DNA from 3 places in the Bacillus sp. ISL-35 genome. Region 1 is predicted to be linked to each of the others. Evidence: predicted binding sites of a transcription regulator. Region 1 holds the regulator's gene; each other region holds the start of a gene.
What was found. The regulator Rex, encoded in region 1, represses fermentation and respiration genes when NADH is low (regulators of the CRP and FNR family bind a similar motif). The targets are predictions, from matches to a motif close to TTGTGAAATATTTCACAA.
Positions count from the first base shown of each region.

Region 2: ric (iron-sulfur cluster repair di-iron protein) is a predicted target of Rex. The motif match lies at 1,583-1,600, and genes of this name have one in related genera.
Region 3: J7E38_RS15600 (DoxX family membrane protein) is a predicted target of Rex. The motif match lies at 1,242-1,259, and genes of this name have one in related genera.

Region 1 covers NZ_JAGGQK010000025.1:5,467-8,745, reverse strand. Annotated here, with positions in the region: gene J7E38_RS22310 (GNAT family N-acetyltransferase) at 1-453, opposite strand, end outside; gene J7E38_RS22305 (CPBP family intramembrane glutamic endopeptidase) at 689-1,420, shown strand; gene J7E38_RS22300 (YdiK family protein) at 1,424-1,624, shown strand; gene J7E38_RS22295 (redox-sensing transcriptional repressor Rex) at 1,649-2,305, opposite strand; gene moaC (cyclic pyranopterin monophosphate synthase MoaC) at 2,333-2,827, opposite strand; gene J7E38_RS22285 (ABC-F family ATP-binding cassette domain-containing protein) at 3,009-3,279, shown strand, end outside.
Region 2 covers NZ_JAGGQK010000002.1:184,181-187,459, forward strand. Annotated here, with positions in the region: gene cls (cardiolipin synthase) at 1-760, shown strand, start outside; gene ric (iron-sulfur cluster repair di-iron protein) at 815-1,513, opposite strand; gene J7E38_RS04150 (molybdopterin molybdotransferase MoeA) at 1,737-3,002, shown strand; gene mobB (molybdopterin-guanine dinucleotide biosynthesis protein B) at 2,996-3,279, shown strand, end outside.
Region 3 covers NZ_JAGGQK010000011.1:80,380-83,658, forward strand. Annotated here, with positions in the region: gene J7E38_RS15590 (phosphotransferase) at 1-190, opposite strand, end outside; gene J7E38_RS15595 (YhcN/YlaJ family sporulation lipoprotein) at 340-1,026, opposite strand; gene J7E38_RS15600 (DoxX family membrane protein) at 1,334-1,849, shown strand; gene J7E38_RS15605 (hypothetical protein) at 1,912-2,205, shown strand; gene J7E38_RS15610 (GNAT family N-acetyltransferase) at 2,159-3,061, shown strand; gene J7E38_RS15615 (DUF5381 family protein) at 3,209-3,279, shown strand, end outside.

The DNA.
Region 1 (3,279 bases):
AACAGGGTTCATGCCGATTTTTCTCATGACATTGATAGAGGGTTTATTGATTTCAGCAGTAAAACTGACGACCTCGCTAAAGCCGAGCTCATTGAATCCATATTCCAGACAGGCCCTGGCTCCTTCTGTTGCATAACCTTGGCCCCACGCGTCTTTTTTCAGCCTCCAGCCAATTTCAATACATGGGGTGAAATCTGCGTCAAATGTTGCCCTATGAAACCCGATGAAGCCGATGAACTCTTTCGTTCTCTTCTCTTCAACCGCATATAGCCCAAAGCCGTATTCCTTGAACTCGGCAAGAATCGACTGATAAAACTTCTCAGTTTCTGCGGAAGATAAAACACGAGGAAAATACTGCATCACATCCTGATCTGCATTCATTAGGCAAAAGTGCTCTAAATCTGCCGCAGACCAGTTCCGCAAAATCAGTCGTGGCGTTTCCAAATAAATCATTTGTACCTCCAATTATTCTCAAATTGAAAATGGCACCTTAACCGGATACAGTAAACCCGAACAAGTAACTTTTTCATCCTGGCCCTACAATTTGAACTTTTAAATCATTTACTAGTAGAATAAAGAGAGTGTATATAGTAAGCAAAGCGGTCCCCGTATTTTATTTTACAGGCCAGCATATTATTACGTAAAATTTCAGAACATACATTTCTGCATTATTAAGGAGTTTTTTCAATTGAAAAAAGAATACTGGTACGTCCTTATTGCCTATATTGTTATGCAGCTTTCAAGTCTTGTCGGGGTGCCACTCATTGCTTTGATCGGTGCTGCGATGGGAAAAAGCCTGAATGAAATGCAAACCCTCGCGATTCCATACTGGCTCGTAACCAGCTTTTCGCTGACACTCCTGATCATCCTGCTGATTTTAAGGAAGGAAAGAAACATAAATGCTGATTTGCGCGAAGCATCTTCGCCGGCAAGCTCGGCGGCATGGGCATTCGCCGGGGTATTCCTGGCCCTGTTCGCCCAGTCGATTGCAGGCAGCATTGAAAGCATGCTTGGAATTGAGATGGGCTCGGAGAATACACAGGAAATCATCAAGCTGATTGAAAGGTTCCCGGTTGTGATCCTTGTCAGCTCGATCATCGGTCCGATTCTGGAGGAAATCGTCTTCCGGAAGATTATTTTTGGCAGCCTGCACAAGAAAATGAACTTCTTCTTGGCAGCCTTGATCAGCTCCGTCATATTCGCACTGGCCCATATGGAGCCGGAGCATGTGATCCTATACTCAGCAATGGGCTTCACCTTTGCGTTTCTATATGTAAAAACAAAGCGGATCATCGTGCCAATCATCGCCCATGTTACAATGAATACAATGGTTGTCCTGCTTCAATCCGTATTCAGGGAAGACATTGAGAGAATGATAAAAGAAGCAGAGAAAATTCAAAGCTTTATTGGGGGATTTTAAGTCATGAAGCAATCGCCTATGTTTTCAGGCATTGTCTACATCTTGTTAGGCAGCTTATTCACCTATTTCGCCATCCAGAATGTCAACGATACAGGCTGGGGATTTTTCAGTTATTTGCTCGTCCTGCTCGCCACCTTTGACTTCGGTTCCGGCATCAGGATGATTCTGTTTCATTTCAAACTTAAACAAATGCAGAAAAAATAGCTCCTTCATCGAAGGAGCCATTTTTTATTCTTCTGATTCACTGTCTGTCGGATAATGTTTCAAGAAATAAATCAATGATTGCAGTTCTACTGCCAAATCAATATGATGGATCCTGATCGAAGACGGCACATTCAGCCTCGCCGGCGTAAAGTTCAGGATTCCCTTCACATTCGCCTGTACAAGTCTGTCTGTGATCGGCTGTGCCACTGTTGACGGCACTGTCAGGATTGCCACCTGGATGCCTTCCTCAACCACAACCTTATCGAGATCATCCATGTGATAGACAGGCACATCGCCAATCTGCGTCCCAACCTTATCTGGGTCGACATCGAAGGCAATTTCAATTTTCGTATTATTGTTTTTGGAAAAATTATAATTCAAAAACGCCGTTCCCAAATTACCAACGCCAATCAGCGCAACCTTCGTGAGTTCATCCTGGTCGAGCGTCTTTCGGAAAAAAGTCAGCAGGTAATTCACATTATAGCCGTAACCCTTTTTACCCAAAGCCCCGAAATAGGAAAAGTCCCTCCTGATCGTAGCCGAATCCACTTTTACCGCTTCACTCAGCTCCGCGGACGATACCCTCTGCTTGCCTGAAGAATGCAAGTTCAATAAAAATCGGTAATATAGCGGCAAACGCTTAGCAGTTGCCTGCGGAATCTTCATAGCATCATTCGTCATTCTCCATCCTCCACCCTGTTCGTATTTCTATTTTAACTTCTCATCTCTCTTAAAATCGCCGTTTTTCCCGCCGGTTTTTTCCACGAGATAGGTCCTGCCGATCACCATGCCTTTGTCGACGGCCTTGCACATATCATAAACAGTCAGCGCGCATGCTGCTGCTGCTGTTAACGCTTCCATTTCTACCCCTGTATTCCCTTTTGTTTTAACAGCTGCAGCGATATTTAATATATAGTCATTACCATTTTGCTCCCAATCAAACGAAAGGTCAATGCCTGTTAATGGAATCGGGTGGCACATCGGGATGATCTCTGACGTCTTCTTGGCCGCCATGATGCCAGCAACCTGCGCGACTGCCAGTACATCGCCTTTTTTCATTTTATTTTCAGTAATCCTTACATATATATCTTCATTAACGGTGATGCTTGAATGGGCGACTGCCGTACGGACCGTCTCCGGTTTTTCACTGACATCGACCATCTTCGCTCTTCCCTCTTCATTAAAATGCGTAAATTCTGCCATGTTCAAGCTCCTTTCAACCAAATAATACACTATTTTCCCAAACTTGTGTGTGAACTTTGTTTCTATCTTCACATATAGAGGAGGAAATTTTTCATACCTTACCACCCATTGCAGGCCGCACATATTGCCGAGCCCATAGGATTGGGTTACACTATCCCTAAGGCATTAGAGGTGAAAAATAATGATTCTATTACAAGTCAATCAGCTATCAAAATATTTTGCGGCTGATCTTATTTTATCGAATATCAAGTTTGAAATACAGACCAATGACCGTGTTGCCCTGGTCGGCCGGAACGGGGCGGGAAAATCCACCCTGCTGAAAATCATTGCCGGCTATGAATCCCATGACGGCGGCGAGATTATCCGCCCGAAAGGAACATCAATCGGCTACCTGGCCCAGAATACCGGACTGGAATCCGAGAAAAGCATTTGGGATGAAATGCTGGCTGTTT
Region 2 (3,279 bases), on a different contig from region 1:
AATTGGATTTGTCGGCGGATTGAATGTAGGCGTGGAATATCTCGGTGAAGATGAAAAGATCGGATTTTGGCGTGATACCCATATGATGCTGACTGGAGAGGCTGTCTATACTCTTCACAATGTTTTCCTGCTTGATTGGGAATATGTCAGCGGTGAAAGGGTCCTTGAGAACCATATAGCCGAGAAAAAGCCACATGAAAGCGATGAATTGGATGGTGCGATCCAGGTAGTGCCAAGCGGGCCGGATACACAGCAAGGAATCATGAGTGATTTTTACTACACGATGATGTCCTGTGCAACGAAGTCGATTTGGATTGCCACTCCTTATTTTGTTCCTGATGAAGCGATACGGACGGCATTAAGAGTGGCTGCAGCCAAAGGAATAGAAGTAAGGATCATGGTGCCGGAAATCAATGATAGCTATCTTACCCAGTATGCCAGCCGCTCATACTTCTCGGAACTGCTGCGTAATGGAGCTGAGATTTATTCCTATAAAAAGGGGTTCTTGCACCAGAAGGTTATCATTGTCGATGGGAATATCGCTTCGATTGGGACGGCCAATATGGACATGAGGAGTTTTCATCTTAATTTTGAAGTGAACGTCTTCCTGTTTGGAACGAGTTCAATCAGGGATCTTGTAGCACATTATGAGGCGGACCTCGAAGATTCAGAGAAAATCAATGCTGTCCAATATCATAAGCGGGGACTTTGGGAAAGGACGAAGGAATCCTTCGCCAGGCTGTTTTCAGGTGCATTATAGATTGACCAAAAAAATGACCCCATCAGGAGAAAAGGGGTCATTTTTTTAATCTTATTAGGCAATAAATCTCGGGAACAGGATATTATTTTCAAGATGTACATGCATGAATGTGTGTGATTCCAGAGCTTCAAGCCGCTTGTAGACTAAACGGTATGTTCCGCATGCATCGATCGGCGGATTGAAATCCTCTGTGATATCGCGTAATTGTTTCAGTATGGAGCCTGCATGATCATGTTCTTTCTCCAATTCCTTGATTTCGGAAATGATCCCTTCTCGCTTTTCAACGTCAGCACTTTCAAGTTCCAGAAGCAACGGGAATACTGTGGCTTCTTCTTTTGCTGTGTGCTCTAGTAGCTCTCTTTTTAATTCATAGAAAAGTTCATATACTTTCAGCAGTTCATCATGGCGTTCACCATGGACTTTCGCAACTTTGGTTACATATGGGCTTAGCATTTTAAGTTCTTCCTCAAGCTCACGGTGGTATTTATTCTTAATATGCTCAATCAAATCTTCAGAGCTTGTCTCAGTCCATACCTCCATGTTTTCGGCGGTGCCATTATGTTTTTTGTACAGATCTTCAAGCTGAAGCATTATTCCAGGGACATCAAGTTCCTGTTCCAGTGCAGCTTCTGATAGAGGGCGATTGCCGCCACAGCAAAAGTCTAGTCTGTTTTTCTTGAATAAATCACTGGATTGAGGGAATATATTGACAATATCTTTAACTAGTGAATGTTGATCAAAAGGCATTTTCATTTTAAAAGACCTCCAATAAAAAATGTATACTGTTTACATACTCAGCATAAAGGAAAAGTAGTTACTACTTGGTGATGTGTATCACACTTCACAAAAAATCTACATATTTTTAAAAGTTTTTATGAGAGAATACTGTGAGGTTTGTTATGTATTCATTTTTACATTACTCTTATAATGAAAAGGGTAATCAATTAAAGTTAAGCCTGCAATAGGAGCTGATTATATGTTAGAAAAAAGGAACCCTATCCCAATCGGAGAGGCAGTCAAGAGAGTAATGGAGCACAAGAAGAGTGGCTCCACTGAATATGTTTCAATCAATGAGAGTTACGGACGCTATTTATCAGAGGATCTGAAAGCGACTAGTGATGTTCCGCATTTTGACAGAGCACCGTATGATGGCTATGCAATCAGGTCAGTCGATTCAGCGGAAGCTTCCCAAAACCAGCCAGTCGAATTTGAAGTGGTGGACCATATCGGAGCAGGAATGCTTACGGATAAAGAACTTGGACCTTTCCAGGCTGTCAGGATCATGACTGGGGCCCAGATGCCAGTTGGCGCCGATGCTGTGGTCATGCTTGAACTGGTAAAGGAAGTCGAGCGTGATGGTAAAAAATATATGGAGACGAAACGCAAGCATAATAAAGGAGACAATGTTTCCTATCGCGGTGAGGATGCAAAGGAAGGGGAAGTGCTGGTCAAAAAAGGTACGTTCATCAATCCTGGAATCCAGGCGATGCTCGCGACTTTTGGCTATGCTCAGGTCCCCGTTGCGAAAAAACCGGTGATTGGCCTTTATGCAACCGGCACGGAACTGCTTGATGTCCATGAGCCGCTTGAACCGGGAAAAATCCGCAACAGCAATTCATATATGATTTCCACACAGATCCTCAGGGCAGGAGCTGAAGTTAGATATTTCGGCCAGCTGCCTGATGACTTTGATACCTGCTTTGATGCAGTAAGCAAAGCGATTGAGGAAGTGGATTTGTTTATTACGACCGGGGGAGTTTCCGTAGGGGATTATGACTATCTGCCGGAAATTTATGCAAAGCTTGGAGCGGAAGTCCTGTTCAATAAGGTAGCGATGCGTCCCGGTAGCGTGACGACGGTTGCCCAGATGGATGGCAAGCTGTTGTTTGGCCTGTCTGGAAACCCTTCTGCCTGTTATGTAGGATTTGAGCTGTTCGCCCGGCCGATCATCAGGACGATGCTGTTTACCGATAAACCGCATCTTAGGAAGGAAATGGCGATTCTGGATGCCAATTTCCCTAAGGCAAATCCATTCACAAGATTTGTCAGGAGTGCCCTGACAATCGAAAATGGCAAGCTGGTAGTAACACCGAGCGGTCTTGATAAATCGAATATCATCATGAGCTTAGCGGGTGCTAATTCACTTATGATTCTTCCGGGTGGAACAAGAGGTTTCGAAGAAGGAACTGAAGTCGAGGTCCTGATGCTCGAGGACCATGTTGGCAGTGACTGGCCTTGGTAAAACCGGTGCTGTTCCAGGTGGCAGGATATCAGAACAGCGGGAAGACGACACTCAGCCTCAGCCTGATCCAGCAGCTATCTGCAGCTGGCCTGAAGGTTGCCACCATCAAACACCATGGACATGGAGGTAAACCGGATATAGCAGAAGAGAAGGATTCCGGATGCCATGTGAGCGCAGGAGCAGCCGTCTCCCTTATTGAAGGCGGAGGCAGGCTCGTCCTTCAAGCGGAAAATGGGCAATGGTCCCTGTCTGAAGAAATAGACGTTTTATCCTGTTT
Region 3 (3,279 bases), on a different contig from region 1:
CTGGCACCCTTGCCTCCGGGTATCGATCCTTGTTATATTGCTTCACAAACAAATCGCCGGCAGCTGTTTTGACTCGCCATTTTAAGTTCCTGTATCCTAAGTGGATTTGATTCCATTCCTGAATTTCGATTCCAAACAGACGAGTGACCGCTTCAAAGATTTCTTCTTTTATCTCAGTTTCAACGACCATGTTCATCTCCCTTAGTATAGATCTAAGCTATATTTCGCGAGGAAAGGGAGGAATTCCTGTTTTACTGGGCAACAAAAAAAAACATAGGAAGCAAATCCAGTTTTATGGGCAACAAAAAAGCATAGGAAGCAAATCCTATGCTTTTGATTTTATCTACCGAAGAGATCGTCCATCGAATTGCGGAAGTCTTCGAATAGGCCATCCCTATTTCTGTCGGTGCGGATATCATCGGCGAATGTTCCCATTCTGTTATAAGCGTTGCGGTCAACGGAAACGTAAACTCTGTCGATCCCTTTGTTGGTCTGGCGGACTCTCTGCTCAATCTGCTTTTCCAATAAAGTGAAGTCCTCGCCATTATTGCGGGCCGTTCCATTCATGTCATTGCCCGATATATTGGCACCGTCATTGCCGGCATGCCTGCGGTCTTTCCCAGCATCGCCCTGGCCGTCAATGATGCCATCATTCCCGGCTGAGGTGTCATCCTGGTCAACGCGGCCATTTTCGGCGAAAGTCCTGCCGTTGCCATCCATTGCGTCATTAACCCGTGCATTTCCATCGTTGTCGATGTTATTGTCCGAAAGTCTCACACCAACATACGCATTGTTGTCGGAGATGATGACCCGTGCATCATCAACCTCTGGCATCTGTTCAATTTGGCGTTCCGTGCGATCAGCAAGCTGAAGTCCGTTTCCTTCGTTAGTAACAGGACCTCGTCTGACCTGGTTGATTTCTACCTGCTGGTCACGATTGTTATCGGCTGCATTGTTATTCGCTCCGCATCCGGCCAAGCCCATTGTAAAAACAGCGCATCCAGCGATGATGATTGATTTTTTCATCCTGATCACTCCTAGTTGGTTTAGTCATCCTTATGATGTCTAGAAGTTGGAGCGATATGCAGGAGGGAGGAAGGAATTTTTGCTGAGGTGCAAGACCGGATTCTGATAAAACGCAAATGAAAGACGGTCAGCAACAGTCAAGGAAAGACCCCCTTTTTAAAAAGAGCCCCCTAAAAACGTCATTGTCACCATTCGTTCAAAAGATTTCAACGGAATTGTGAATTCATTCACAAAACCCACTATTTTCAAGATTAATTTGATATCTTATAAGTGTAATAATACTAATTAACTTAATGGAGTGAGGAACATGTTTGCAAAATGGTTAAGAGAAAACAATGTTGCTGCTGGTATATTGACTGTCATTAGGGTATGGCTTGGATACAACTGGATGACTGCTGGATGGGGTAAATTGACTGGCCCTGGATTTGACGCTAGCGGATTTTTAAAAGGAGCGGTCGCAAACCCTGTTAAAGGTCCAGACGGACATATGGTGTACGGCTGGTACGTGAACTTCCTTGAAAACTTCGCGATCCCGAATGTGGATATTTTCAACACAATCGTGCCGCTTGGGGAATTCCTAGTTGGACTTGGATTGCTGCTTGGAACACTGACAACTGCCGCAATGTTCTTCGGCCTTGTGATGAACTTCAGCTTCTTCCTTGCCGGAACTGTATCTCACAACCCAACTGACATCTTCTTCGGCTTTATCATCCTGGCTGCTGGTTTCAACGCTGGAAAATACGGCCTTGACCGCTGGGTTGTTCCATTCATCCGCAAAACAGTATTCAAACGCGGAGAAGCCGTCGAACGCAACGCTGCTTAACCTTTGTAACATCCCCCTTTTATATAGAAATGGCCTCCGGTATGACAGGGAGCCATTTTTTATTGGTGGCAGGTAAGTGCGATATTTTTCTTAGAACAAAGAGGTGTGAACCGCTGGTTAAGCGAATAAAATATACGACCAAACAGAAGAAGGACCAGTCTTTACTCTATTGTATCCTATCAGGTTTCATGCTGGTGGGGATCATGGTGGCTGGAATCATGGAAGGGCTGGACCGCAGTGTGGTGGCTCCGCTTGTTATCATGGTTACGTCCTTTATTATGGGGATTTTATACAGATGGGGTGCTGCCCGTGAGGAAAATCGGGAAACCGTGGATCAAATTAAAAGAGGGTATTGATGGAGAAGATTATGAAATCATCGGCCAGCTCCAGGAGCGATGCAGCGAACATGACCGCACTGCTTTAAAGCTGGAGCTTGATTATAAACTGGGCGTAAGCGGAAATGACAAGGGCATTCAGGCGGTGAATGAATTCATGTACTTCGATGGGGAAAGCCTGATTGGCTATATTGGCATTTGCAGCTTTGGCGGACCATGGGAAGTTAATGGGATGGTCGATCCGGAGTATCGGCGCCAGGGGATTTTTTCAAAGTTGTTTAAGCTTGTTGTCGATGAGTGGAAACGCAGGGATTCAGGGAGCATGCTGCTGTTAAGTGATCGCAATTCGGCTGCCGGGCAAGGGTTTATTGCTGGGAGTGGAGCACAATATAAGCACACGGAATATGAGATGTTTTTGAAAAAAGTAGCGCCTGCTTTTGCGACAGAGAAGCTGGAAGGTCTGACATTCAGGAAAGCGACAAATGCGGATGCGCAGGAAATCGCCAGGCAGAATGTGATTTATTTTAACGATATCGGAGAAAGTGTCGAAGCCGAGGATATGATTCTTCCCGAGGAAGAGGAAAAGCGGGGGATGACTTCGTACCTTGTTGAAAAAGACGGGCAAATCATCGGGAAAGTGAATCTGCAGCTGACCTCGAAGCTTGGAGCGATTTTTGGCCTTGGCGTACTGCCGGAGCACCGTCGCAAAGGATACGGGCGGTCACTATTGTTGCTGGCGATTGAAAAATTAAAAGAAGCGAACGCGCAGGAAATCATGCTGCAGGTAGCGGCAGACAATTCCAATGCGCTCAATCTCTATAAATCATGCGGTTTTGAAGAGACATCCACAATGGATTATTTCGAACTGAGATCGTAAAAGCATCCGCCTTCGAGATGAGGGCGGGTTTTTTTGCAGTATATTTCAGGAGGTAGGTTTATATAATCTCTTGTGGTAAATTTTTGAAAAAGAGAGATTGAAAGCTTATAATTTTCCTATAAATGTCTATGGGAAGGTGGCAAAAGTATGAAGGTAGTGATGAGGCGGAGAAGGCTGTTCGTGAAATTTTTAGGGTCAGCGGTTTTCGCGGTTCCGGG